DNA from 2 places in the Leucobacter sp. USHLN154 genome. Region 1 is predicted to be linked to the other one. Evidence: predicted binding sites of a transcription regulator. Region 1 holds the regulator's gene; the other holds the start of a gene.

What was found. The regulator HspR, encoded in region 1, represses chaperone genes until heat shock. The targets are predictions, from matches to a motif close to AAGTTGAGTCNNNNNGACTCAACTT.
Region 2: a site for HspR is predicted at 11,611-11,635, ahead of WFH23_RS08985 (Hsp20/alpha crystallin family protein). Genes of this name have one in related genera too.

What each region holds. Positions count from the first base shown of each region.
Region 1 covers NZ_JBBCXF010000006.1:146,251-160,749, reverse strand. The annotation lists gene WFH23_RS12190 (long-chain-fatty-acid--CoA ligase) at 1-1,011, shown strand, start outside; tRNA gene WFH23_RS12185 (tRNA-Ser) at 1,081-1,168, opposite strand; gene WFH23_RS12180 (CHAP domain-containing protein) at 1,449-2,045, shown strand; gene WFH23_RS12175 (glycosyltransferase) at 2,102-3,322, opposite strand; gene WFH23_RS12170 (glycosyltransferase) at 3,325-4,512, opposite strand; gene WFH23_RS12165 (MFS transporter) at 4,607-5,893, opposite strand; gene WFH23_RS12160 (class I SAM-dependent methyltransferase) at 5,993-7,168, opposite strand; gene WFH23_RS12155 (heat shock protein transcriptional repressor HspR) at 7,165-7,587, opposite strand; gene WFH23_RS12150 (DnaJ C-terminal domain-containing protein) at 7,675-8,628, opposite strand; gene WFH23_RS12145 (nucleotide exchange factor GrpE) at 8,621-9,232, opposite strand; gene dnaK (molecular chaperone DnaK) at 9,235-11,085, opposite strand; gene WFH23_RS12135 (Dabb family protein) at 11,290-11,604, opposite strand; gene WFH23_RS12130 (MFS transporter) at 11,757-13,076, shown strand; gene WFH23_RS12125 (AAA family ATPase) at 13,115-14,389, shown strand; gene WFH23_RS12120 (biliverdin-producing heme oxygenase) at 14,473-14,499, opposite strand, start outside.
Region 2 covers NZ_JBBCXF010000004.1:210,706-225,204, reverse strand. The annotation lists gene WFH23_RS09040 (efflux RND transporter permease subunit) at 1-1,419, shown strand, start outside; gene WFH23_RS09035 (threonine synthase) at 1,534-2,652, opposite strand; gene WFH23_RS09030 (amino acid ABC transporter permease) at 2,671-3,612, opposite strand; gene WFH23_RS09025 (ABC transporter permease subunit) at 3,609-4,259, opposite strand; gene WFH23_RS09020 (glutamate ABC transporter substrate-binding protein) at 4,367-5,248, opposite strand; gene WFH23_RS09015 (amino acid ABC transporter ATP-binding protein) at 5,337-6,113, opposite strand; gene WFH23_RS09010 (metal ABC transporter permease) at 6,278-7,072, opposite strand; gene WFH23_RS09005 (metal ABC transporter permease) at 7,069-7,965, opposite strand; gene WFH23_RS09000 (metal ABC transporter ATP-binding protein) at 7,965-8,867, opposite strand; gene WFH23_RS08995 (metal ABC transporter substrate-binding protein) at 8,864-9,955, opposite strand; gene WFH23_RS08990 (amidase) at 10,096-11,493, shown strand; gene WFH23_RS08985 (Hsp20/alpha crystallin family protein) at 11,658-12,101, shown strand; gene WFH23_RS08980 (Gfo/Idh/MocA family protein) at 12,218-13,267, opposite strand; gene WFH23_RS08975 (sugar phosphate isomerase/epimerase family protein) at 13,264-14,160, opposite strand; gene WFH23_RS08970 (Gfo/Idh/MocA family protein) at 14,200-14,499, opposite strand, start outside.

The sequences.
Region 1 (14,499 bases):
ATTCTCACGCACGCGAACCTCATGGCCAACGCGATGCAGGGCCGGGCGTGGGTGCCGGGGCTCGTCGCAGGATCTGAGACGTTCTACGGAGTGCTGCCGCTCTTCCACGCCTACGGGATGACGCTGTGCCTGACCTTCGCGATGAGCATCGGGGCCAAACTCGTCCTGTTCCCGACCTTCAGCGTCGACCTCGTGACGAAGGCGGCGCGCAAGAGCGCTCCCACGTTCCTGCCAGCGGTTCCTCCGATCTACGATCAGCTCGCGCGTGGGGCGTCTCGCGGAACCATCGATCTCTCCAGCGTGCGCTTCGCCATCTCCGGCGCCATGAGCCTGCCAGTCGCGACGGTCGAGCGATGGGAAGACGCGACGGGCGGCCTGCTCGTCGAGGGCTACGGGATGACGGAGAGCTCGCCGGTCGCACTCGGCAATCCGATCGGCAAGACCCGGCGTCCTGGAACGGTCGGCGTGCCGTTTCCCAGCACCGAGATCCGCGTCGTCGACCCGGAGGATCCCCTGACCGACCTTCCCTTGGGCGAAGCCGGAGAACTGCTCATCCGCGGCCCCCAGGTCTTCCAGGGATACTGGGGTCGCCCGATCGAGACTGCGGAGGCCCTGCTGCCCGACGGGTGGCTCAGAACGGGTGACATCGCCGAAGTTTCTGACGACGGGTTCGTGACGATCGTCGATCGACTCAAAGAGATCATCATCACGGGGGGATTCAACGTCTCGCCGAGCGAGGTGGAGAGCGCCATCGCGGCGCACCCGGACGTGGTCGCGGCTGCCGTCGTGGGGCTGCCGAGGCCCGATGGCGGCGAGGAGGTCGCCGCCGCCGTGGTGCTCCGAGACGGTGCGGAGCTGGAACCGGCGGCCCTGCGGGACTTCTGCCGCACGCGCCTCACCCCGTACAAGGTGCCGAGACGCTTCTTCCAGGTCGAAGACCTCCCCCGCTCGCTCATCGGCAAGGTGCTGCGCCGAAGCGTGCGAGAGCAGCTGCTCGCCAGCTCAGAGTGAGCTCGGCGCGGCTCTCCCCCACCAGGCCGGCAGACGCGACAGGGCCCGCCGCAATGCGACGGGCCCTGATGGCGGAGGATGGGGGATTTGAACCCCCGAGGGCGTGAACCCAACACGCGTTCCAGGCGTGCGCCATAGGCCGCTAGGCGAATCCTCCTCACTGGCCGAAGCCAGCGCGCACCAGTCTAGCGGGTTCTCGTCAGCACGCCGAACCGGGGGCGCCGCCGACCGCGTCGGAGACCTCACAGACGCCTGTTCGTCGCCCGAAAGAAACCTGAAGATGTACGAGACCTGACTACTGAACTTGAAAGTAACGGAACGGTAACGCATACTAGGTGAGGCGCACGGGCCACCGCCCGGCGCTTTTTGTTGGAAAGTCCGGAGTTTATCGCGTGAATGTTTCTGCCAAGGTGTTCGTAGTCGGCCTGGTTTCCTCAGTGACCTTTGCCGTCGGCGCAGCACCAGCGGCGGCCGATGTGCCGCTCGAGGATTTCTCCTCACCGGCCGCAGCCGTACAGCCCGTCACCACCGTCGCCCAGCAGCTCGACACCACTGAAGACGCCCTCGCCGGCGCTTCCATCGAGTCGGTACTGCAGGTCGAAGAAGAGATCGCGACGGTTCCGCACGGTTACGACGTCGAAGCGGCGATCGAGCTCGCGAAGAGCGAGATCGGCACCAGCCGCCCCACCGGGTGGAACGCTCCGGGCGAGTGCATCATGTCTGCGCAGCGCTGGGTCAAGGCAGGCAACGGCGCCTGGAACGGAAGCGGCGATCCCGTGGCGAACTACACGGGCGCGACTCGCGTGTCGCTCGCCGATGCCGAAGCCGGCGACATCATCCAGTACGAGTACACCGCTTCCCCCACGTCGTGGGTGACCGGCGTCCACACGGTGCTCATCACCGAGGTCAACGACGACGGCACCTTCACGATCATCCAGTCGAACAGCCCCGGCGGCTCCGGCCTGGTCACCGAGGAGCAGGACTGGACCCCGGCGCCGCCGGAGGGCTTCACCGCCGCCGTCTGGCGCTTCTAGCCCCGTCGCGCGCACCGCGCGGCTCCGGCAGCTTCACGCGCTCCCCATCGCGCCCCTCAGGCGCTGCGAGCGGCGCTGAGCACCGACTCGTACAGGGCGAGCATCTCGCCGCTGCGAGCCGACTGCAGAAAACGCGTCGCCGCTGACGCATCCACCCGTCGCGCTCCCGGAGCAGCCGCCAATTCCGCGGCGGCCTCCCGCAGTGCACGCGCGAGGGCTGCGACGCTTCCGTCGGCCACCACCCACTTCTGGTCGACGTCGACGTCGTCGGCGATCTCCGCGTCGGAGAAGATGGTCGGCGTTCCGAGCGCTGCAGCTTCGAACGGCGTGAGGCCCTGCGTCTCGAACCCGATCGACGTCTGCACCAGGGCGTCGGCATCCCGCAGCGCCGCGAGCGCAGCGGGATAGGGCACCGGCCCGGGAATGGTCACCCGGTCGGCGAGCCCGAGCGCAGCGATGCGCTCTTCGACGCGCGGCAGCAGCAGCCCGGCTCCGTGCAGGGCGATGTCGGCGTCGATTCCCGACAGCGCGATCGCGTCGATGAACTCGAGTACGCGCTTCTCGTGACTCATGCGCCCGAGCCACACGAGCTTCGGGCGAGTTCGTTCCGAGCGCGGCACCTCCCGAGCAGCGGCGACCGCTTCGTCGTCCACCCCGTTCGGCGTGACGAGCACGGTGGAGCTCACCCCGTGCCGTCGCAGCGCCTCGGCGAAGTGCTGCGACGGTGCGGTGACGGCGTCGGCGTCGGCTGCGAGCTCGGCCAGGTACCGCCACGCGCCGCGCGAAGCAGGGTCGACGCCCCCGCGCGGGCGGCCGAGAACGAGCTGTCGCCACGCGCGCAGCCCCGCGAACGCGAGCGGCGCGAGCGGCGTCACGGCGCGCGTGCCCTCATCGACGTGGTTGTGCATCGTGTGCACGATCGGCACCCGGAGACCTCGTGCCGCACGCACGCCGATCATCGCTCCCCAGAAGTCGCCCTGCACGTGCACCAGATCGACGGGCGGCCTGGTCGCGAGCGCGTTCGCGAGCCTGCGATCAGCACTCCTCCCCGGCCAGGTCAGGCTGTACTCGCGATCGCGCGTGATCGACCGAGAGGGGAGATCGATGTACGCGTCGCGATCCGGCTCCGCCGTCGAGTAGCCGAGTCGGTGCAGTGCGGGTGCCGCGACCGTGACACGATGCCCGAGGCGTTCGAGAGCGCGTCGCTGCATGCGGATCGCCACCTGCACACCGCCGAGCGATTCGGGGTGCTGATCGGTGACGATGAGGATGTGCACGGTCAGCGGGAGTCGGCTTCGCCGCGGTAGAGCTCCTCGAACGTGTCGAGGGTGCGATCGATGTCGTGCACGGTCACCGCTTCGAGCGACGCGCGCTGCATGCGCAGGTACTCCTCTGGCGTCTGCTGCAGCACGCGGGTGATGCGGCTCGCGAGCTCGCGGTCGTTGCCCGGTTGGAAGAGAAAGCCGTTCTCCCCGTCATGCACGAGGTGCGGCAGCGCCATCGCGTTCGCGGCGACGATGGGGAGACCCGAGGCCATGGCCTCCATCGTCGCGATCGACTGCAGCTCGGCGATCGATGCGATGGTGAAGACGCTCGCACTGGTGAGGTGCGCGCGCAGTTCGGCGTCGGTGACCCGGCCCGTGAATTCGACACGATCGGAGATGCCGAGTTCTTCGGCGAGCTTCTCGAGATTCTTGCGCTGGTCGCCGTCGCCGACGACGGTGAAGTGCACGTCGAGTGATTCGTCGAGGCGCGGGATCGCGCGGAGAATCACGTCGATCTCCTTCTCGAGCGTGACGCGACCGACGAAGACGAGCTTGTTCGCGGTGCGCGGCTCGAGATCCGCGGTGTAATCGGAGGCGCGAAGCCCGCAGCTCACCGGTCGCACACCGCGGCGGTGGGTATTGCGCTCGAGGAAGTCCGCCGCCCGACGGGTGGGCGTGGTGACGGCGGCGGCGAGCCGGAGCACGCGGTCAGCGGCGTTCCAGCCCCAGCGCACGAAGACGCGCTTCGCCTTCTCGGGCAGCAGCGTGAAGTCGAGCACGTTCTCCGGCATGACGTGGTTCGTGGCGACGATTCGGATGCCCCGCTTCGCGCCCTCGATGGCGAGCGCCCGGCCGATGACGATGTGCGACTGGATGTGGATGACGTCGGGTCGCACCCGATCGAGCAGTTTTCGCGCGTATCCGCGCGCCCTCCAGGGCAGCACGAACCGCAGCCAGTCGTGCGGGTACCAGCGCCAACTCGCCCACCGGTGCACGGTCATGCGCTCGCCTTCGATGGTCTCGACGTAGCTGCCGTGCTGGCTGTGGCGCTTCGCGGGAGCGACGACGTGGACGTCGTGGCCGCGCTGCACGAGCCCGGCTGAGAGGCGTTCGGCGAACCGAGCGGCGCCGTTCACATCTGGAGAGAAGGTGTCGCAGCCCTGCAGAATACGCAGGGGAGCCTGGCGATCGGTGGTGCTCACGGTGCGCGGGAGTCCTTCGGTCGGAGATGGGTGCGGATTCGCGCGGACGACGCACGACGCTGCACCAGTCTACAAACCGCGGCTTGGAACCACTTCAGTCGGCGGATCGCGGCGGGCGCCGACCGACGTGCGGCAGATACCGCGGAATCCATCGCCCGAATCCGACGGCGCCGGCGACCGCGAGCAGCCCGGCGGCGACACTCGCGACGGGCAGCGATACGGCGGCGAGCCCGGAGACGGCGAGGGGCGCGACAGCGCCGCCGAAGTCGGTCAGCGTGCGCCATGCCGCGAGAAACGGCGCCGGATGGTCGGCGGGCGCGAGGTCGGCGCCCAGCGTCATGTTGATGCCGCTCGACAGGCCGTTTCCGAGACCGACCACGATCGCGATCACGAGCAGCCAGACGCCGGCTCCCGGCAGGTCGTGCGTGCCCGCGAGCACGAGGAACCCGATCGCCATCACGACCATCGCAGGGAGGCTGGCCCACAGGCGGCCGAAGCGATCCATGATCTGGCCGCTCGTGTAGAAGAAGAGGAAGTCGACGGTACCTGAGATGCCGACGACCAGCGCGACCTGCGTCGCGTCGAGTCCGATCGACACTCCCCAGAGCGGGAGCAGCACGTCTTTGATCGACCGCATGCCGGAGAGGATCGCGGAGGCGCCTCCGATGCGCAGGAGCGCCGCCCCGCCGTCGCGCACCGCTCCGAGCACTCCCGGGCGGGATTCACTGGGGACGGTGCGCGACGCGGTGCTGCGCGCGCTTCGATCGGCGATGTCGTCGGGCGCTGTGCGTTCAGGATCAGGCGCTGCGCGTTCGGGATCGGGCGCCCAGGCGATGAGCGCCGCGGCGAGCACCAGGCAGGCGGCGAACGCCCAGACCGGGGCCTCCGGATCGCCGGTCGCGGCGATCATGGCCGCGGCGAGGAACGGGCCGATGAACCGCCCCAGCCGGTTCGTTCCGCCAAGCAGCGACAGGGCCCGAGCCCGGAAGTGCAGCGGAACGCGCGTCGTCATGAACGCGTGCCGCGCGAGCCCGAACGAGGCGGCGGCGAACCCGATGACGAGCACGGCTGCGCCGAGCAGCGCTGGAGTCGGGGCGAAGGCGACCCCGAGACAGCCGAGCAGGGCGACGGCGGCGGCGAGCAGCATCGCCGCGCGTTCACCGGCTCGTGAGACCACCCAGCTCGCCGGAAGGCTGCCGAGCACCTGCCCGACGACGGCCGCGGAGGCGATCACCCCGGCGAGCGCGATGCTCGCGCCCATCTCGACCGCGATGACGGCGACGAGCGGCAGAATCGCGTACTCGCCCAATGAGAAGAGCACCGACGGCCCGTAGATGCTCGGGGCCAGCCGCCAGAGGAACGCCGGAGCCGAATTCGTCATATCGGTTCCACAGTACTCTCAGCACCGCGCGCCGCCGGCTTCACGCGGCGCCGCGCTCCGGCGCCCTCCGCGCGCAGCGCCGCGTCGGCCTTGTCCCGGTCAGGATTCGCGCGTCGCCGACAGCACCGTGAAGACGGCATTGCGCGCGAGCTGCCGCGTCGGCCCCACCTCTCGCTCGACGAGCGGCCGGTACCCGAGATGCGAGTTGAAGACGAGCCGCAGTTCCCCGCCTGGCGCGAGCGCACGGCGGCACGCGCGGATGAGGCGATGACCGACTCCGGCGTGCACCGTGGCGCCGGTGTGGAACGGCGGGTTGAGCACGATCAGGTCCGCCCACGCATCGGGCACCGCCTCGAGCGCGTCGGAACGCTCGACGGCGATGCGATCCGCCACCCCCGCCGCCTGGGCCGTGAGGCGGGTGGCCGCGACGGCCGCCGTGGACTGATCGGTCGCCAGCACGCGCGCCTCGGGGAAGCGGCGCGCGGCCGACACGGCGAGCACACCGTTGCCGCATCCCAGATCGACGATCGTGGCGGGTTGCCGCTGCGTGTCGGCGAGCGTGGTGAGGAGCAGCCTGCTGCCGTGGTCGAGCACCGGGCCGCCGAATGTCGCGCCGAAGGCCGCGAGCGAGAAGTCGAGATCTGGATCGGCGCCCCACCTCGGGAACGCGCTCTCCGTCGTCGCCGGCACTCGGGGCCCTGCCGCGCGGAGCACGCGCGACTTGCGCCAGCCGAGACCTGCCGAGACTTCCGCGAAATCGCGAGCGAGCACGTCATTCATCGCGCGCGTCATGTGCTTCACGCGACCGCCGGCGAAGACGCGCACCTCCGGGTCCGCCCAGCGCGCGATCGCCCGAGACACCTCGGCGAGCGCGTCGAGGCCGCGCGGCAGCTGCACGAGCACGACCCGTGCCCCCGTCAGCGCAGCGGCATCGAGCCCGTGGTTCGTGTACCGGCCCGCCAACTGCATGCGCCGGGCGTTCTGAGCCAGGGCGCGCTCTCCGAGCAGCGGGTCCTGATGGGTCCGGATCCCCGCGACTCCGAACACGGTCGCGGCTCCGAGGGTGAGTGCGCCATGGCGGTCGCCGATGACGACGACGTCGTCGACTCCCAAGGGGACCTCGAATGGATGGTCGGCCAAGTCGTCGGCCGCGGTGCGGAGGATGAGCTGGTCGGCGGCATCGAACGCTTGCAGCTCCGGCGCGTCGAAATCAGGTTCGCGCGTCAGCTGCGCGAACAGGGCCTCGAGTCGATCATCGGTATCGTGCGGACTCACGGCTGCCACACGACGACCTCGGCGTTGCGCCGCATGCGTGTGCCGCGACGGAGGGTGACCACTTCTCCCCCGGCGGATCCGGCCGCGAAGACGCGGCGGTCGGGGCGCTGCAGTCGTTCCTCCGTCAGTGCGCGTTCGAGGTCGCGCACGCGATCCTCGAGACGGCGCACCTGGTCTTCGAGCTCGAGCACGCGGCGGATGCCCTCGAGGCTGAGCCCTTCTGCGGAGAGACGCGCGACCTCTCGCAACCTGGCCACGTCGTGCAGCGAGTACCGCCTGGTGTTCCCGCGGGTGCGCTGCGGTGAGACGAGTCCGATGCGGTCGTACTGCCGCAGGGTCTGGGGGTGCATCTCGGCGAGCTCTGCGGCCGCGGCAATGGCGAATACCGGCGTGAAACGGTCCAGTTGCGGATTCGCCATGATGCTGACCTGCTTTCGTGTGGCTCGTCGAGGAGCGCAGTGCGGGCCGCACGGCCGGCACTGCGCTCCTCGCTCAATGAGAGGAGATTATCCCTTCGCGCGAGCCAGGAGATCGGCTCGCGGGTTCTCCTGCGGTTCGACGTCGCGGAACGCTTCGAGCGCCGCCTTCGCCTCTGGCGACAGATGCGAGGGAACCACGATCTGCACCTCGGCGAGAAGGTCGCCGGTGCCCTTCGAGCTCGACACTCCGCGCCCCTTGACGCGAAGCACGCGGCCGCTCGGCGTGCCGGGCTGCACCTTGAGCTTCACCGGAGCGCCACCGAGTGTCGGCACTTCGACCGTCGCCCCCAGCGCCGCTTCGGAGAACGTCACCGGCAGCTTCACGCGGAGGTTCTGGCCGTCGCGCTCGAACACGGGGTGCTTGCGCACGCTCACGGTGAGAATGATGTCTCCCGCTGGTCCGCCCGTGGGGCTCGGTTCGCCCTTGCCGCGCACTTTGATCTTCTGGCCGTCGGAGACCCCTGCAGGGATCTTCACCTTGACCGAACCGGTCGAGGCCTGCAACGTGACCGTCTTACCCTGCACCGCCGTCTCGAAGTCGAGGGTCGTCGTGGCCTGGATGTCACGCCCGGACTGCGGCCCGCGCGGTGGAGCTCCGCCGAACATGCCTCCGAAGATGTCTTCGAAGCCCTGAGGGCCGCCCGACTGGAAATGGGTGTTGCGCCCGCCTCCGCCGAACATGCCGCCGAAGACGTCCTCGAAGCCCTGGTTTCCGCCGCCACCCGCGGTGAAGCGGGCACCGCCGGCGCCCATCGCGCGGATCTGATCGTACTCGGCGCGCTGCTCGGGGTCGGAGAGCACCGAGTACGCCTCGCTGATCTCCTTGAATTTCGCCTCGGCAACCGCGTCACCCGGGTTGGAATCCGGGTGGTACTTGCGCGCGAGCTTGCGGTAGGTCTTCTTCAGCTCGGCGTCGCCGACGTCTTTCGAGACGCCGAGAAGCTGGTAGAAGTCTTTATCGAGCCAATCCTGACTAGCCATCCGCTCCCACCGCCACCGCGACCTTGGCGGGGCGCAGTTCGACCTCGCCGATGCGATATCCGCGCTCGATGACGTCGAGCACCGTGTGCTGCTCGGTGCCGGGAACCGGAACCTGCGCAATGGCCTCGTGGATCTGCGGGTCGAACACTTCACCCGTTTCACCGAAGCTCTGCACGCCGATGCGCTCGAACGTTCCGCGAATCTTCTGGGCGATCGTTGCGAACGCCGTGCCCTCTGCCAGATCGCCGTGCTTCTCAGCGCGATCCAGATCGTCGAGCACCGTCAGCATCGGGGAGACCGCCGCTGCGATCGCCCGCTGCTTCTCGACAGCCGCATTCGACTCCGTGCGCTTCCGATAGTTGGCGTACTCGGCCGTCAGCCTCCGCAGATCATCGAGATACGGGTTGTCCGCCTCGTTCCCCGCCGCTGCCTCGTTCGCCGCGTCGGCGTCCGCTGCGGCGTCGCTCTGCTCCGCTCCCAGAATGTCATCGACCGTGAGATCGGGCTGGGGCGAGGAGCCGGAGTCCTGCGACTCCGGCTCCTGAGCAGGAACCTCGTCAGCGTTCGGGTCTTCCCCGGGCGTGCGCTGTTCCTCGTTCGCCATGGTTACTTCTTCTCCTCGTCGTCTTCAACAACTTCGGCGTCCACCACGTCATCGTCGTTCGACGTTGCATCGGCGCCGCCTTCAGCAGGAGACTCGGCCTGCGCGGCCGCGTAGATCGCCTCGCCGAGCTTCGTCTGGCTCTGGCCGAGCTTCTCCGAAGCGTTCTTCACTGCTTCGTCGTCGTCACCGGCGAGCGCCTGCTTCAGCGCGTCGAGATCTCCCTGCACTTCGGTCTTCACATCCTCGGGCAGCTTGTCGTCGTTCTCGGAGATGAGCTTCTCGACCGAGTAGGCGAGCTGCTCCGCGTTGTTGCGCACCTCTGCCGCTTCGCGTCGCTGCTTGTCTTCAGCAGCGTGCTCCTCGGCTTCGCGCACCATGCGTTCGATGTCCTCCTTCGAGAGCGTCGAGCCGCCGGAGATCGTGATCGTCTGCTCCTTGCCGGTGCCCTTGTCCTTCGCGGAGACCTGCACGATGCCGTTGGCGTCGATGTCGAAGGTCACCTCGACCTGGGGCACGCCGCGCGGGGCCGGGGCGATACCGGTGAGTTCGAACGTTCCGAGGTTCTTGTTGTCGCGGGTGAACTCGCGCTCGCCCTGGAAGACCTGGATGGCGACGGAGGGCTGGTTGTCTTCCGCCGTCGTGAACGTCTCGCTGCGCTTCGTCGGGATCGCGGTGTTGCGGTCGATGAGCTTCGTCATGATGCCGCCCTTGGTCTCGATACCGAGCGAGAGCGGAGTCACGTCGATGAGCAGAACGTCCTTGCGCTCCCCCTTCAGCACGCCGGCCTGCAGTGCGGCGCCCACGGCGACGACCTCGTCCGGGTTCACGCTCTTGTTCGGCTCCTTGCCGCCGGTGAGCGACTTCACCAGTTCCGTCACGGCGGGCATACGGGTCGATCCGCCGACGAGCACGACGTGCGCGATGTCGGACACCTTCACACCGGCTTCGGCGATGACGTCCTGGAACGGCTTGCGGGTGCGCTCGAGCAGATCCTTGGTGAGTTCCTCGAACTTGGCGCGGGAGAGCGTCTCATCGAGGTTCGCCGGACCGTTCTCGGTGAGCGAGAGGTACGGGAGCTGGATCTGGGTGCTCGTCGAGTTCGAGAGCTCCTTCTTGGCCTGCTCCGCCGCCTCCTTCAAACGCTGGAGCGCGATCTTGTCCTTCGCCACGTCGACACCGGTCGAGGACTTGAACTGCTGGATCAGCCACTGCACGATCCGTTGGTCCCAGTCGTCGCCGCCGAGGCGGTTGTCACCGGCCGTGGCGCGCACCTGGATCGTCGAGAAGTCGTCATCCTTGCCCACCTCGAGCAGGGACACGTCGAACGTGCCGCCGCCCAGGTCGAAGACGAGGATCAGCTCGTCCTCTTTGCCCTTGTCGAGGCCGTACGCGAGCGCCGCAGCGGTCGGCTCGTTGATGATGCGGAGCACGTTGAGCCCTGCGATCTCGCCGGCTTCCTTCGTCGCCTGACGCTCTGCGTCGTTGAAGTAAGCCGGAACGGTGATGACCGCGTCGGTCACCTTGTCGCCCAAGTAGGTCTCGGCGTCGCGCTTCAGCTTCTGCAGCGTGCGCGCGCTGATCTCCTGCGCGGTGTAGCGCTTGCCGTCGATCTCGTCGGTCTTCCAGTCGGTGCCCATGTGGCGCTTGACCGAGGAGAGCGTGCGGTCGACGTTCGTGACGGCCTGGCGCTTCGCGGTCTCGCCGACGAGCACCTCCCCGTCCTTCGTGAACGCGACGATCGAGGGCGTGGTGCGAAGGCCTTCGGCGTTCGCGATCACGGTGGGCTCGCCACCTTCGAGTACGGAGACCACCGAGTTCGTGGTGCCGAGGTCGATGCCTACTGCGCGTGACATATGTGCTCCTTCTGTCGATCGGATCGACCAGACGAAGCGCCTGGCCGGAGACTGCTCGTCACCGCCGACTCGCACGAGAGCGCGAGTGCTCACGATGTTGAGCCTGTTGGACTCAAGTTTACTCGCCGCTCAGCGAAGGTCAAGTCTGCACGGCAAAACTTGAGTCGATCCCACTCAACTCTCAGAATGAGAAGTGCGAACGTCTCAGCGCTCGTCCGAGCTCACCTGCACGACGAAGTCGTACTCCTGGAATTCGGCGACCTCGACAGCCCACCTCGCCCGCACGAACTCGACGTGAGCCGGATGGTCGTTGTAGGCGCGGAACGCGCTCTCGTCGAGGAACACCATGGAGAACTGCCATTCCAGGCCGCTCTTCGGACTGATCTGGCGCTGCACGGTGAACCCGTTCACGCCGGGAATCTGCGCGAGATCACGCGCCGCCGACTCCAAGAACTCCGCCTCCTCGGAAGACCCGCTGGCGTGGATGAGGCGGAAAACGACGGTGTGCTGGATGGGCATTCTGGCTCCTCGGGCCAGGGAAGCTCCTGCGCCTCCGGCCCGAGCCTACGGCGGAGCGGAAGCGCGCACCAGGGAACCAACGGAAGATGACGGAGCCATGAACGGCAGCGAAGCTCCTCACCCCGAGCCGTGACGGGGCTACGCTGAATCCCATGAGCGACCACGTGCTGCCGGCCCCCGCCGCGTCGGGCCCAGCCGCCCCCGCCTCCGTGAAGAAGCGAACCGTGTTCGCCTGGTCACTGTGGGACTGGGGGTCGGCATCGTTCAACGCGGTCGTCACGACCTTCGTCTTCAGCGTCTACATCACGAGCGCCCCGTTCGGCCCGGAAGAGCGGGTCTCGGCCGAGCTCGGGATCGCGTTGCTCGTCGCCGGCATCGTCGTCGCGCTGTTCGCGCCGGTGATCGGGCGCCTCACCGACCAAGCGGGACGCCGGAAGACCTGGCTCGGCATCAACACCGGCATCGTCGTCGTCTCCACCCTGCTGATGGTGCTCGTGGCCCCGGAGGAGCAGTTCTTGATCTTCGGCCTCGTGCTGCTCGCGATCGGCAACGTCGCCTTCGAGTTCGCGAGCGTCAGCTACAACGCGATGCTGGGGCAGATCGCGAACAACGGCAACGTCGGCAAGATCTCGGGCCTGGGCTGGGGCATGGGGTACCTCGGCGGGATCGTACTGCTCGCCCTCATCCTCGTCGGGTTCATCTTCCCCGAGGTCGGCTGGTTCGGCGTCACCTCGGATGGCGCCTGGAACGTGCGCATCGCCATGCTCCTCGCCGCCGCGTGGTTCGCCGTCTTCGCGATCCCCGTCTTCTTCGCGGTGCCCGAGATCCCGGCGGCCGCTCACCCCGAGAGCAAGGGACGCTGGTTCCTGCGCGCATACGCCGACGTGTTCCGCAGCGTCGCCGGCCTCTGGCGCGATGCGCGGCACACCCTGCACTTCCTCATCGCGAGCGCCGTGTTCCGCGACGGGCTCGCAGGAGTCTTCACGTTCGGCGGAGTGATCGCCGCGCGGAGCTTCGGGTTCGACAACACGACCGTGATCCTCTTCGCCATCGCGGCGAACGTCGTCGCGGGGCTGGCGACGATCCTCGTCGGCTTCTTCGAGGATCAGCTGGGGGCGAAGCGCGTCATGGTCTGGTCGATCGTGCTCATGGTCATCTGCGCCATGCTCGTCTTCGCGCTGCACGACTCGGGCACGTGGGTGTTCTGGATCTTCGGTCTCCTGCTCTGCATCTTCGTCGGACCGGTGCAGTCGGCGAGCCGCTCGTTCCTCGCCCGGCTCATTCCGCCGGGCCGAGAAGGAGAGATCTTCGGCCTCTACGCCACCACCGGCCGCGCGGTCTCGTTCCTGGCACCCGCGGGCTTCACCATCGCGATCGCGATCGGGGGCGCGACCATCTTCGGCATCATCGGCATCGGAGCCGTGCTGCTCATCGGGCTCCTGCTGCTGCTTCCGGTGCGCGCCCCCAGGTGAGGGGCGCAGCACGGGCCCTGGGGCAGTAGCCTGTTCGGGTGGCCCGTCCTGAACTTTCCGCCGAGCAGCTCGCCGTCTACGAACGCATCGAGCACACCCGCGAGCACCTGTTCATCACCGGCCGCGCCGGCACCGGCAAGTCGACCATCCTGAACCACCTCTCGTGGAACACGAGCAAGATCATCGCGGTATGCGCCCCCACCGGCGTGGCCGCGCTCAACGTCGGCGGGCAGACGATCCACTCGCTGCTCCGGCTGCCCACCGGCATCATCGCGGACCACGAGCTGGATCAGCCCGCTGAGCTCAAGAAGATGCTCGCCGCGATCGACACCCTCGTCATCGACGAGATCTCCATGGTGTCGGCCGACCTGATGGACGCGATCGACCGATCGCTGCGCCTCGCGCGCGGCAAGAAGCACGATCCGTTCGGCGGCGCGCAGATCATCATGTTCGGCGATCCCTACCAATTGCCGCCCGTGCCTCCGCGCGACCCCCACGAGCGCGCCTACTTCGCGGACACGTACCGCTCGCTGTGGTTCTTCGACGCCAACGTGTGGACATCGACGCCGCTCTCGACCATCGAACTGCTCGAGGTGCACCGTCAGCGCGACGACCGTTTCAAACAGATTCTCGGCGCGGTGCGCCACGGGGTCGTGACTGAGGATCAGGCGCACGAGCTGAACTCGGCGGGCGCGCGGCCAGCCCCGCGCGACGTCATCACCCTCGCCACGACGAACGCCACGGTGAATCGCCTGAACGCCCAGCGCCTCTCCGAGATCACCGGCTCATCGCTTCGCGCGGTCGCCGAGATCAACGGCGAGTTCCGCGAGAACACCTACCCTGCCGACGAGGTGCTCGAGCTGAAACCGGGAGCGCAGGTGATGTTCCTGCGGAACGACTCGGACGGACGCTGGGTGAACGGCACGATCGGCACCGTCTCGCGCGTCGACGGGACCGTGTGGGTCGAGGTGGATCGCGAGGAGTTCGAGGTCGAACCGATGGTCTGGGAGCGGTACCGCTACCGGTACGACGCCGAGACGAAGAAACTCGAGAAAGAGGTAGTGGCTGAGTTCGAGCAGTTTCCGCTGCGCCTCGCCTGGGCGGTCACCGTGCACAAGTCGCAGGGACACACCTACGACGCAGCGGTCGTCGATCTCGGACCCAGAGCCTTCAGCGCGGGTCAGACGTATGTGGCGTTGAGCCGCGTGCGCTCACTCGACGGCCTGTACCTGCAGCGTCCGCTGCAGCCGCGCGACGTCATCGTCGACCCCAATGTCGTCCGGTTCATGCGTGGCAAAGAAGAGTCCGTCTGAGCGGAAGAACTCGCCGCAAGGACAGTACGCGTGCGGGGACCGGGCTCCGCCCGATCCCCAGAGCCTGCATCGCGTGACGGGGACTACGCCACCGCGAGCTTCGCCTGGCC
Region 2 (14,499 bases), on a different contig from region 1:
CTGCCCGTCACAGCTCAACAGACGGCGGAGGCGCAGAAGGCCGCGAACCAGGTGCTCGAGGACAGAGCCAAAGCCGAAGCGGAGACCGCGCGCATCGAGGCGGCGAACGAACTCGACTCCCAGATCGCCGAAGCGGCGAATCAGCGGGCCGAGCTGGTGTCCCAGATCGGAGCGCTGAACGAGCAGCTCGCACAGCTCTCGAGCGCGCCGATCGTCCCGGAGGAGCCGCGCACCCCCGACGAGGATGCGATGCTGCGGGCGCAGCAGGAACGCGCTGAGCAACTCGCCTCGCTGCAGGGCGCGCTCGAAGGCGCCCAGTCGGGCATCACCGGCATGGATGAGCAGATCGCCTCGCTCCGCCAGGCGCAGAACGATGCGGCGACGCAGCAGGCCGAAGCCGAGGCGGCGGAGGCCGAACAGCGCGCAGCCGCCGAGGTCACCGGCGCCGCGATCCCCCTCTCCGCGATCGCGACCGTCGAGGAGGAACTCACCGCGCCGACGATCACGCGCGCCGATGGCGAGCGTCAGGTCTCGCTGACCGTGACTCCGAAGGAGGGCGAGCTCGAGACCGCGAGCCTCTCGATCGACACCGCGATCGCCGAGACCGAGCTGCCGGCCGGCGTGCAGTTCGAACAGGGCGGCGCGGCGGCCCAGCAAGACGAGGCGTTCGGCCAACTCGGCCTCGCGATGCTCGCCGCGATCATGCTCGTACTGCTCGTGATGGTCGCCACCTTCCGCAGTTTCCGCGGGCCCCTGGTGCTGCTCATCTCGATCCCGTTCGCCGCGACCGGCGCTATCATCGGGTTGCTCGTCACCAACACAGCCCTCGGGCTTCCCGCCCTCATCGGCCTGCTGATGCTCATCGGCATCGTGGTGACGAATGCCATCGTGCTCATGGACCTCGTGAACCGCCTCCGCGAGGCCGGCGCCACCCTCGACGAGGCGGTGGAGCACGGCACCCGACTGCGTCTGCGCCCGATCCTCATGACCGCGGCAGCCACGGTGTTCGCCCTGATCCCGATGTCGCTGGGCCTGACCGGGGGCGGTGTGTTCATCTCGAAGCCCCTCGCGATCGTCGTGATCGGCGGCCTCGTGTCATCGACGCTGCTCACGCTCATCCTGGTGCCCATCCTCTACACGCTCGTCGAGCGCCGCCGTGACCGCAAGATCGCGAAGCGCGAGGCGCGTCGCGCGAGAAAGCTGGAGCGCCTGGCCGAGGGCGCGGGCGCTCCCGGCGAGGCCCGCGAGGCCCAGCGAGCATTCGCTGCCGAACAGCGCTCGACGAAGGGCTCCGCCCGCGAGGCGAAACGCGAAGCCAAGCGCGAGGCGAAGGCGGCCCGCCGGGATGCTCGCGCGGCGCGCAGGGAGAGCGGCAGTCGGGAAGACGAGAGCGGCGAGGCAGGTGAGGCCGGGCAGTAGCGCTGCACCTTGGTGCGCCCCGCCCCGCCGCGGGTGCTCGACTGCGCGGCGCGAAGGCTCAGCCTCGGCGCAATGGCGCGAAGGGGCGACGGCGCGAGACGAATGAGCGGTGCCTCACGCCGCGGCCTTCAACCCGGACCCGGTGAGCAGCACGACCGTCGTCTCGGAGGGCAGGACCGCGCCGCGCGCGACGAGCTCGCTCACCGCTGCGGCAGCCGTCGCGCTCGTCGGCTCGGCGTAGAGTCCGTGCGAGGCGAGCTCCGCGTGCGCTGAGCGGATGTCCGCTTCCGGAATCGCCACCGTGCCGCCGCCGCTCTCGCGCAGTGCGTCGAGCATCGCGCCGAGCCGCAGTGGGTGGGAGATCGCCGTGCCTTCGGCGATGGTCGCGCGCACCGGGCGGTTCGGCACCGGTTCTCCTGGTTTCACGTGGAACGCCGCATCCACCGGCGAGCAGTTGAGCGGCTGCGCGGCGTAGAGCCTCGGCACGCGCTCGATCTGGCCGGCGCGCAGCAGTTCGCGGAAGCCGAACGCGCACCCGAGCAGGCTGCTCCCCGCACCCACCGGCAGCACGACGGCGTCGGGAGCGCGGAACCCGAGGTCCTCCCAGATCTCGTAGGCGAGGGTCTTCGTACCCTCCAAGAAGAACGGCTGCCAGTTGTGGCTGGCGTACCAGCCCGCACCGTGCGCAGCCGCAGCGATCGCCGCCTCCTGCGAGGCGACGCGCGGTCCCTCCACCAGCTCGATGCGCGCCCCGTACGCGCGCGCCTGCACGAGCTTGCCGGGCGAGGTGGTCGCCGGCGCGAAGACCGTGACGTCGAGCCCGCCCGCGGCCCCGTAGGCGGAGATCGCGGCTCCGCCGTTGCCCGAGCTGTCCTCGATCACCGCGCGCGCCCCCTGCTGCCGCAGCACCGAGAGCATCACGCTGGCGCCCCGATCCTTGAAGCTGCCGGTCGGGGAGCACCACTCCAGTTTCCACAGCGGCCGAGCGCTCCCCCAGACGCCGGGCACCAGCGGAGTCCGCCCCTCGCCGAGCACGAGTGGTTCGTCGACGTCGAGGGCGAAGGCGGCCCGGTACCGCCAGAGCCCGGGAGCGCCGTGCTCGATATCCGCGCGGGTGATCCCCCGGCCCGGCGCGAGCAGCAGCGGTCCTCCCGAGTCCGAACGCCAGCGACCCGGCTCGAGCGCGTATCGTGCACCCGTCGCCGGGTCGAGGTAGGGAAGGTCGTCGCTCACGTGCGCCTCAGCGAGAGATCAACGGGTCCGGCGGCGGCCACCGGCATCGTCGTCGCCGTCCGTCGCGCCGAGCCCTGCACCGAGCTCACCGCCGATCGAGGCCGCCACCGCTGCCGGCTTGGCCGCGGCCGTCGGCTTTCCGCTGCGCGTCGCTGCGAGCCGGCCTGCACGACGACCGAGCCACGACACCGTGAGGTTGATCGCCAGGTAGATCACGACGGCCACCACCCAGAAGGTGAAGAGGTATCGGTTGCCGTAGAACGTGGACGCCTGCTTCACCGTCGAGGCCAGCTCGGAGTAGGCCACGATGTAGCCGAGCGAGGTGTCCTTCAAGAGCACGACGAGCTGCGCGATGATGATCGGCAGCATCTGAGTGAAGGCCTGCGGGAACTCGATGAGCAAGCGCGTGCGCACCGGGGTCAGACCGATGGAGAGCCCCGCCTCGCGCTGGCCCTTGTTGAGGGCCACGATGCCCGCGCGCAGGGCCTCGCCGATGATCGCCCCGTTGTAGATGATGAGTGCGATGACCACCGCGCCGAACGCACCGGTCGACGCCACGAGCAGGATGAAGAGCATCATCAGCAGCACGGGCATCCCGCGGAAGAATTCGAGCAGCACGGTCGTCGGGATGCGGATGAATGCGTTCGTCGCCAGTCGCCCGAACGCGAAGACCATGCCGAGCAGCACCGCGCCGACCATCGCGACCGCAGCGGCGCGCAGGGTGTTCCACACGCCCCGTCCGATGAACTGCCAGACCTCGCCGTAGGCGAGCACGTCCCAGCGCGACGCGTCGAACATTCCGGGGTTCTCGTTGCCGTTGACCGAGATCTGCGGCTGAGCCAACCGCCAGACCACCCAGCCGAGCAGTGCCGCGAGCGCGATGACTCCGACGACGGAGATGATGCGGGATCGCCGACGCGCTTTCGGGCCGGGGGCGTCGTAGAGAACGGTCGCACTCATCGCAGCACCCGCACCTTCTTCTCGATCTGCCCGGCGAGCAGGCCGAGCGGAATGGTGATCAGGAGATAGAAGCAGGCGACACCGACGAGAATCGGGATCACCGCCTGGCCGTTGCTGTTGGTGAGCTGCCGTGCGGTGGCGAACAGCTCGACCACGAAGAACCCACCGGCGACCGACGTATTCTTCGTCAGCGCGATGAAGACGTTGATCAGGGGCGGGACGACCATGCGCAGCGCCTGGGGCAGCACGATCAACGAGAGCGTCTGCCCGAAGCCGAGCCCGATGGAACGGGCGGCCTCGGCCTGACCGACGGGCACGCCGTTGATGCCGCTGCGGAGCGCCTCGGCCACGAATGGCGAGGTGTAGACGGCGAGCCCGATGGAGGCGAGCAGCGCGTAGGGCGGCTTGTCCGGCACGATCAGCGGCAGCACGAAGACCATGAAGAGCAGCAGCAGGGTCAGCGGAATATTGCGGATCAGCTCGGTGTATGCCGTCGCGAAGCCGCGCAGCGACGACACCGGGCAGATGCGCAGCACGGCGACGACGAGTCCGATGAGCAGCGCGCCGACACCTCCGAAGAGCAGCAGCTGCAGCGTCATCAGGAAGCCGGCGAGAATGTCGTCGGCGTTCGCCAGTAGGACGTCCACGATCGGGATCCCTTCTTGAGGGCGGATCCCGGGGGCGGCTCGCACCGCCCCCGGGTCAGCTCAGTTCCGAACGAGTGGATGGATAGGAGAAAAGGTGTCGAGCGAGGTCAGTAGCGGTCGATCGCCGGGGGTTCCGGCGTCTCCAGCACCTTGCCGGCGGTCTTCTCCCAGGCCGCCGCCCAGTCGCCGTTGTCGAAGGACTCCTCGAGCGTGTCGTTCACGAAGGCGCGGAACTCGTCGTCGCCCTTCATGAGCCCGATGCCGTAGGGCTCCTCGGTGAACGGGTTCTCGACGACCTCGAACTCGCCCTCGTTCTGGTCGGCGAGGCCGGCGAGGATCACGTTGTCGGTCGACACTGCGACGACCTCACCCGAACGAAGCGGCTCGAGGCAGTTGGAGTAGGTGTCCGTGGCGAGGACCTCGACGCCGGCCTCCTTCAGGTTCTCCTCGGAGGTCGAACCGGTGACCGAGCAGACCTTCTCGCCCTTCACATCGTCGATGCCCGTGATGCCGTCGGGGTTGCCCGAGAGCACGAGGAGATCCTGACCCGCGGTGTAGTAGGGGCCGCCGAAGTCGATGACCTTCTTGCGGTCGTCGTTGATCGTGTACGTGGCGATGACGAGGTCGACCTCGCCGTTCTCGATGAAGGGCTCGCGGTTCGCGGAGACCGCTTCCTTCCACTCGATCTGGTCTTCCGAGATGCCGAGCTTCGCGGCGATGATCTTGCCCATCTCGACATCGAAGCCCTCGGGGGAGTTCGTGGTGGGGTTCATCAGGCCGAAGAGCGGCTGGTCGTACTTCGTGCCGATCGTGATCTTGCCGGCTTCATTCAGCTTCGCCATGGTCGTGCCGTCTTCGAAGCTGACGTCCTCCGCCGGCGCCGGCGCCGACGATTCCTCGCCGGCGTCGTTCGGCGAGCCGGAGGCGCAAGCGGTGAGGGCCAGGAGTCCTGCTGCGGCGAGGACGGCTCCGTACTGAGCAATTCGCATCATTTCTGCTTTCTCTTCGGTGAGTTGGGGCGCGGTGACGCTGTCGGCCTGCGGCCAGCGGCGTCGAATTCGTTGCGGGGGGGACGAGTCAGTGGCCCAGGATCTTCGACAGGAAGTCTTGCGATCGCGACGTCTTCGGGTCGGTGAAGAACTGCTCGGGTGTCGCCTCTTCGACGATCTGGCCATCCGCCATGAAGATGATGCGATCGGCCGCGCGCCGGGCGAAGCCCATCTCGTGCGTCACCACCAACATCGTCATCCCGTCGTTGGCCAGCCCGATCATCACGTCGAGCACTTCGTTGATCATCTCGGGATCGAGTGCCGAGGTCGGCTCGTCGAGCAGGATGAGCTTCGGGTCCATCGCGAGCGAGCGGGCGATGGCGACGCGCTGCTGCTGGCCGCCGGAGAGCTGCGAGGGCAGCTTCTGCGCCTGATTGGCGATGCCGACGCGTTCGAGCAGCGCCATCGCCTTCTCCTCCGCATCCTTGCGAGAGAGCCCGCGGACCTTCATCGGACCGAGGGTGACGTTCTGCAGGATCGACTTGTGCGCGAACAGGTTGAACTGCTGGAACACCATGCCGACGTCGGCGCGCAGCGTGGCGAGCCCGTTCCCTTCTTCGGGAAGCGGCTGGCCGTCGATCGAGATCGTGCCAGAGTCGATCGTCTCAAGGCGATTGATTGCGCGGCAGAGCGTCGATTTTCCGGAGCCCGAGGGCCCGAGCACGACGACCACCTCGCCACGGCCCACCTGCGTGTTGATGTTGTTCAGCACATGCAGATCGCCGTAGTGCTTGTTCACCGAATCGATGATGACGAGCGGCTCCCGATCGTCGCGGACCACTCTGACCGCTGTCGTGTCTCCCATGCTGCGATCGTACAAACAGAGCGGCTCGCGGTGCTAGTTCTTGTGCCACTGCCACAAAGCTGGTTAGGGTGAGGGAAAACGCCTGATGATCGGCCAGAACGCTCGAAGATGCGCACCGAAGTGCCGAGCGTTCTCGAGGAATGCCCGAATCGGTGACGCAATCGTTACCGAGCTGACACCTTCCGGGCGCCCCATGCCGCGCAGATGAGGAACATCGCGGTGAGCACGAGCCCGACCGATCCACCCGCCGCGATCGAGAACTCCCTCGAGATCCACAATCCGATCAGACCCCCCGCGATCCCCAGCACGGCCGAGATCACCGGTATCCACTCGAGCCGCTGAGTCAGCGCGCGCGCAGCCGCGGCAGGGGCGATGAGCACCGCGACGCCGAGGATCGCACCGACCGCAGGCATCGCGACGACGACCGATGCGGCGATCACTCCGGTCACGGCGAGCTCGATCGGCCAGCTGCGGAAGCCGGCCGCGGCGAAGCCGACCGGGTCGAACGTGTGGAAGAGCATGCGGCGCCCGAACACCGCGACGAGCACGAGGGCTGCGACCAGCACGCTCGCGGTCACGACGACGTCGGTGAGGCTCACCCCGAGCGGCGAGCCCACGAGCAATGCCTCGACCGGTACGCCGAGCCCGGGGTTCAGTGCGGCGAGCAGCGTGCCGAGCGCGAAGCCGAACGAGAGCACCACTCCGCTCGTGACCTGACGGCCCTGTCCGGGAATGCGGGCCAGCACCGTCATGGCGAGCACGAGCACGGCTGCGAAGAGCGCCTGGCCGATCAGCAGGTTCCACCCGGCCAGCGCGAACACCACGCCGCCCGGAAAGGTCGCGTGGCTGAGCGCCACGGCGAAGAACGAGCGCCGGCGCAGCACGATCAGCGTGCCGGCGACTCCGGAGAGCAGGCCGAGCAGCACGAGTTCGAGCGACGCGAGTGCGAAATAACTCATGCCGCGACCGACCTCCGCAGGGCCGCGGCACCTCCGCGGATCAGTGCCGCGACCACGTAGGCGGCGACGAGCAGGAGCACCACGACAGCCCCCGGAGACACCGTCGCCCCCAGCGACGTCGACCACTCGAATGAGAGCCACAGCCCCGCGATGCCCGCCCCGAGGGGAAGCAGGATCGCGACGGGGATGAGCAGCGCGAATCCGCGCGTGAGCAGTCGCGCCGCGGCCATCGGAACGGTGAGCAGTGCGATGACCATGAGCACGCCCAGCGCCTGCACTCCGGCGACGACGAGCAGCGCGACGGCGACCGAGAGTGCGAGGTCGGCGCGCAGCACCCGGAACCCCGCGGCCTCAGCCCCGGCGGCGTCGAACGAGCGGAAGAACTGCGCGCGCCAGGTGAGGCCCACGACCGCGACCGCGACGATCGCGACGATGAGGATCTGCCAGAGCTGCGTCTCGGTCACCGTGAGGAGACGCCCGAACAGCAGTTCCTTGAGTTCCGAGACGTAGCCCTCCTGCTTCGACACGAGCACCACGCCGAGGCTGAAGAGCCCGGTGAGCACCACCGCGATCGCCGCGTCGGCCCCGACGCCGCCCCGATGCTCGATGACGGTGAAGAGCACGGCTGCGAGGATCGCGGCGACCACCGCTCCCGGGAGCAGACCGGCGGAGCCGCCGATCGCGGAGCCGACGACGAGGCCGGGAAACACGGAGTGCACGAGACCGTCGCTCACGAACTCGAGTTCCCGAAAGCTGATGAAGAGCCCGACGATGCCGGCCGCGACCGCGAGGATCGCGACGGTGACCAGGGCGCGCCACATGAACGGCAGTGAGAAGATGTCGATCGGACCGAGCAGCATGAGGTGGAAGGCGGGCGACAGCACCGACGGCATCACTCGGTCTCCCGCGTCGTCGTCACGGTGTGGTGATCGAGTTCCACCGTCGTGTCCTGGAACGCGTGCTGCACCGCGTCGAGGGTGAGCGCCTGTTCGACGGGACCGTACGCCGCCGGATGGCCCGGCTGATTCGGGTGGTGACCGCTCGCGAGCAGCAGCGCGTGGGAGCACGCCTCCTGAGCGATCTCCAGATCGTGCGTCGACACGATGATCGTGCGCCCCTCTGCTCGCAGCTCTCTCACGAGACGCAGCAGCACGTCGCGGTTCTCCCGATCGAGCCCGTTGAAGGGTTCGTCGAGGAGGAGGAGCCGCGGGTCGGAGACGAGCGCCCGCGCGAGAATGCCCCGCTGCTGCTGACCGCCCGAGAGCTCGCCGAAACGGCGCGACGCCCAGGCGGAGAGACCCACGCGTTCGAGCGCCCGAGAGACCGCCTCGCGGCCGGTTCGGCCGATCGGGCGCAGTGCTCCGCGCGAGCGGTAGAGACCCATGGTCACGACCTGGCGGAGCGTGACCGGAAGCGTCGCATCGCGGGTGTCCGCCTGCGGCAAGGACCCGATGCGGCGCCTGGCACGATCCGGAGTCTCGCCGAGCACCCGGATCGAACCGCCGGTGAGTTCGGCCAGCCCCAGGATGCCGCGCAGCAGTGTCGATTTGCCCGAGCCGTTCGGTCCGATCAGCGCGACCGCAGCGCCCACGGGAACCGCGAGCGTCAGGCCCTCGACCCGCGACGTCCCGTGGTATCCGAAGGCTGCCCCTTCGAGCACCAACGCCGCATCGGAGGCTGCGAGCGCGCCTCTCTCGGCACCCCCGTCGGCCCCGCCTGCCTGCATCGGCTCCGGGGCTGCGCAGTGCTGCGCGTCGCCGGGATCAGATGCTGCTGCGTCGCGTGCGGCCGTCATCCCTGCAGACTATCGGGCACCGCATCCACCTGGGCGCCCCACGCGTCGAGAATGAGTTCCGTGTTGTGCACCGTCGCGCCGATGTAGGTCGCTCCATCGCTGTCGGGTGCGCCCAGCGAATCCGCGTAGAGGTTCTCGGAGTCGACGACCTCGACGCCCGCCTCGTCGGCGATCGTCTGCGCGAGCTTCGGGCTCATCGACGACTCGACGAATACCGCTCGCACGCCGTGCTCTTCGATGGAGGCGACGAGCGCGTCGATTTCGGCGGCGCTCGGCTCGGCGTTGTCTTCGAAGCTGGGCAGGATCGACCCGGCGAACTCGATCCCGTAGTCATGCAGGTAGTACCGGAGCGAATCGTGGCCGCTCACGAGCACCCGCTCGTCTGCCGGCACCCGTTCGAACTGCGCGGCGATCCACGTGTCGAGCTCTTGCAGACGCTCGGTGTACGACGCGGCGCGCTGCTCGTAGTCGCCCGCGTGATCCGCGTCCGCCGCTGCGAGTCCGTCGGCGATCTCCGTCACCATGCCGACGGCGTTCTTCGGCGACGTCCAGATGTGCGGGTTCACGTCGCCGTGATCGTGGTCGTGCTCGGCCTCATCCGCGTGATCGTGGTCGTGATCCGCTTCGTCAGCGTGCTCGGCATCGCCAGCGTGCTCGTGCTCGTGCTCGTCCGTTGCGGCGCCCTCGGCGGTGATGTGCTTCGCCTCGTCGAGGTCGATGCCATCGGCCGCCGTGATGATGGTGCCGTCGAAGCCGGAGGCATCCACCGCATCGTCGACGAAGCTCTCGAGGTCGGCCCCGTTCACGATCAGCACGTCGGCCTCCCCGAGCGCCAGCAGATCGGCGGGGCTCGGGTCGAAGTGGTGCGCCGAGGCGTTCGGGGCGAGCAGGCCGGTGAGCTCGATGTCGTCGCCCCCCACTTCGCTCGCGAAGTCGGTCAGCTGCGTCGTGGTCGCGACGACCTTGAGCCCGGCGTCGCCGCCGTCGTCGGCATTGGCGCCGCCGCTGCAGGCGGTGAGTGCCAGGAGCGATGCGAGTGCTGCGGCGGCGAGAACGGCGGGTTTCACGGAGCGGGGCTTCTGAGTCATGACACACTTTCTAATGAGAACGAGTATCACTATACACCCCACGCCGGGAACGGGTCCTCGCTGCGCCGGCACCAGGCACCTCGGAGGAACGGACGCGCTTCGACGCGCATTCCCGGCGCTGGCGCTCGTAAGCTGGGCGGATGGAAGACGCGACGGCGGAGACCGCGCTGGCATGGCGCGACGCGCTCCGCCGCGGCGACGTCTCCGCGCGCGAGGTGGCCGAACGGTATCTGCGCCGCATCGAGGCGCACCACGAACTCGGAGCATTCCTCGCGGTCATCGGCGACCAGGCTCACACGGACGCGACGGCAGCCGACGCGCGATTCGCGGCGACATCACGCTCGGAACGCTCGACGCTGCCTCGTCTCCATGGGCTGCCCATCGCCGTCAAGGACCTCGTAGAGGTCGCCGGAATGGCGACGACCCGCGGCAGCGCCGCCCTTCGCCACCGCGTGGCCACCGCCGACGCTCCGGGAGTCGCGATGCTGCGCGCGGCCGGCGCGATTCCGCTCGGGAAGACGCAGGTGTCGGAGCTCGGCCTGACCGGTTACTCCGAGAACGCCATCGCGCCACCCGCGCGCAATCCGCTCGACCCCTCGCGCACTCCGGGTGGATCCTCCGGCGGGAGCGCGGCTGCGGTCGCGGCCGATCTCATCCCCATGGGTCCGGGAACGGATGGCGGCGGTTCGATCCGCATCCCAGCGCTCGCCTGCGGTCTCGTCGGACTCAAGCCGGGTCTCGGCGCGGTGCCAGGGGATCTGGCCGCGGCCGCTCCCTCCCTGCACGACGAGTTCGGTGCGCCGCGGTTGACGGTGAGCGGCCCCTTGGCCCGGGATCCGGCCGACGCGGCGATGCTCTTCGATGCGCAGCGCGGCGCGACGGGGGAGCCAGCCTTGGCGGCCGTGCGCGCCGCCGATGAGCTCACCGGACTCCGCATCGCGTACTCTGCGGCCTCGCCGTTCGCATCGGTGTATCCGATCGCGCTCAGTGCCGAATCAGGCTGCGCGTTCGAGGCGGCCAGGGAGCGCCTCGCCGCCCGCGGTCACCGCATGGATGAGGCGACCTTCGCCTACGACCCCGAGTACCCCGAGGCGTTCACGACCTCGTGGACGGCGGGCCTCTCGCGTCTGGCGCTCGCTCCCGATGCCGCTGCACGCCTGATGCCGCTCACCAGCCTCTTCCGCGAGCGCGCCCGCGCACGAACCGTCGAGGCGCATGAGCGCGCAGGGGCACGGCTGCGCGATTTCGCCGCAGACGCGCGACAGCAGTGGGGCGCCTACGATGCCGTCCTCACTCCCGGACTCACGATGCTCCCCCCGCGCGTCGGCGCCTTCACGTCGATGCATCCGGATGACGACTACCGGCTGCAGTGCGAGTGGGCTCCCTTCACGTCGATGGTGAACGTCTCAGGGCTGCCCGCGGTCGCTGTGCCGGTGATGCGGCTGCCGAACGGGCACGCAATGGGGGTGCAACTCATCGGCAGGATCGGCTCCGAGTCGCAGTTGCTGCAACTCGCGGCGCAGCTCACGTCCCCGTGAGTGCGCCGTCGCGCCCCTCTCGGCAACTCGACCGCGACTGCCGGCAGACCGCGATTTTCAGAGATCTTGCAGCGAGCTTCATTAGCACTCTCAGGTACCGAGTGCTAATTTATATGCACATTGAGTGACCTCCACTCAAGTTTCACTGGAAGGAGAAAATCATCATGGCAATGACATTCGATCCCTTCAGCGAGCTGGATCGCTGGGCCGCAGGAGCGCTCCAGCAAGCGCGCTCCGGTCCGCGCCAGATGCCGGTCGACCTCCAGCGCGACCACGAGCGGTACGTCTTGAACGCCGATCTGCCCGGCGTCGACCCGGGCTCGATCGACGTCGATGTCGACGGCCAGCTCCTGACAATCCGCGCGCAGCGCACCGCCGACGTGGCAGAAGGCTCGAAGTGGCTCACGCGTGAGCGCCCCTCCGGCACCTATCTGCGGCAGTTCAGCGTCGGGCAGGGCGTCGACATCGCCGGCATCTCCGCCTCGTACGACAACGGCGTGCTCAGCGTCGTGATCCCCGTGAGCGAGCAGGCGAAGCCGCGCAAGATCGCCGTGCAGGGTCAGTCCGAGCACGTCGAGAGCGACACTCAGAAGTCCCTGACCCACTGATCCGGCACCGTACGCACGCCGCGTGACGCTGTGGGGCGCCGTTCGGGCGCCCCACAGCGTCACGCGCGAACCGGGACGCGCGGACTCGGGAAGCTTCCGATCCGCCGACGCAGCGATCAGGAGGCGAGGCGGCCCGGCCGAAGCGGCAGGCCCGCCGCCGTGTACGCCTCGTCGATGAGGGCCATCGTACGACGGGAGCGCTCGAGGCCGACGCGCGATCGCTCACCGCTGCGCACCGCTGACCGAATGCGGCGCAGTTGATGGGTGTACGACGACGAGGCGCCCAAATGCTCCGAACGCTCTTCGACGCCGGCTCCCGTCGTCGTGCGCACGATGAGGCGCCCGTCCTCCTGGGGTTTCACGAAGTTCGGCAGCACGACCTCGCCCAGGCTTCCGTGCACTCGGAGCCCGAAGTTCCATTCGTCGCTCGCCATGCTCGTGTGCATCGACACGGGCACGCCTCCGAGCTCCAATCCGGCGACGACCGTCGCATCGACCCTCGCGTCACCCGTGTGCCCCTCAGCCCGCGCGAAGTCGAGGGTGAGCGGCGGCGCAGTCGGCAGACGCACACCCCCGAGCTCTCCTCCGAGCTGATCTCCGAGCAGGAGCAGGGCGTGCAGCGCGTAGCACCCGAGATCCATCAGCGTGCCGCCGGCGAGATCGAAGCTCCATCGCGGGTCGCGCAGCGCGGGCGCCGGCATGTCCATATGCACGTCGACACCGCGGATCTCCCCGATCGCGCCCTCGCGCACGTGACCGATGAGGCGATGCATGGCCGGATGATCGGCGTAGTGGAATGCCTCCCACGCCCAGCCGGCCGAGCGCTCGAGTCTGGCGGCGACGCGATCGAATTCTGCGAGGTTCGCCGCGAACGGCTTCTCGACGAGCACATTGCGTCCGGCTTCGAGCGCTCGTGCCGCCCACTCGGCGTGCAGCCCGTTGGGAAGGCCGATGTAGACGAGGTCGAGCGAGTCGTCTTCGATGAGGGACGCGTAGCTCTCGGCTGCCGCCGAGAAGCCCCGTTCGGCGGCGTAGTGACGAGCGCGCTCGGGATCCCGCGCCGCGACAGCGGCACGAATGTCACCGGTCTCCGCCGTCGCCGCGATGATCGACTCCTCGGCGATGCGCGACGCGCCCAGCATGCCGATGCGCAGCGGCGCACTCATGACGCCTCCGGGATGTCGGTCGCGCCGAGCGCCTCGCGCAGGCAGGCGACGCTGCGGCGCGCACTGTCGAACGCCGCCACCGCGTCAGCTTCGTGCTCGATGACCGTATCCTGCTCCACCACGTACCATCCGGCATACCCCACGCCGCGCAGCGCGCGGACGATCTCCACGATGCGCGCGTCGCCGGCGCCGAGTGACCGATACATGCCCTGGCGCACCCCCTCGCGGTAGTCGATCTCTCCGGCTCGCACCCGCGCGGCGACGGCGAGACTCACATCCTTCAGGTGCGCGTGCACGATGCGGTCCGCGTACTGCTCCACGAAGGCGACCGGATCGCCGCCGCCGAGCGTGTAATGGCCCGTATCGAGGCACAGGCCGATGCGGGAGCCTGCGATCACGCGCTCCACCGCATTCGGGGCCTCGACCACCGTGCCGAGATGGGGGTGCAGGGTCGCCACCACCCCGACGGCGGCGGCGGCATCGTGCGCACGATCGAGGTTGGCGAGCAGCGTGACCCATTCCGGGTCGCTCAACTCGATCGCACCGTCATACCCTTCCGCTCCCGTCACCGCCGAGAGCACGAGCGTCGTGGCGCCGGAGGCGACGTACGCCTCGAGTTCGCGCTCGATCGCCGGCAGCGGATCCACCGCCGCCCGGTGCAGCACGACCGGGAAGAACCCGCCGACGGCTTCGAGGCCCGCTGCGGCGAGCGCTGCGGCGCGCTCGGCCGGAGCATCGGGCAGAAACCCTTCCGGCCCGAACTCGGTCGCCGTGATCCCGAGCGACACCATCTCGGAGAGCACGCGCTCCCGCTCCAACTGCAGCCCCCAATCCGGGACCTCGATGACGCCCCAGCTGATGGGGGCGGCTGCGATGCGTGCGCGATGTGCCATGTGCGACTCCTTCGTCGGTGCAGTGCGAGTGGATGAGGATCAGGCGCCGGCCGCGGTCGTGCCCTCGACCGGCGTGCTCGACTGCCAGGTGCGCGTCTCGGCCGATCGCTCGGCCGCCGAGACCACCTGGGCCGCCGAGAGCGCATCCTGAATATTCGAGTTGATGGCCTCGCGCCCGAGCACCGCCTGGAGGAACTTCTTGGCCTCGATCACCTTGAGGTCGTCGTATCCCATCGAGGTCCCCGCTCCCGGCTGGAAGCGGTTGAAATCACCCATCCCCGGCCGGGCCATGACGCGCGTGTACCCCTGGTTCTCCGCGCCCAGACCGCCCGAGAGGTG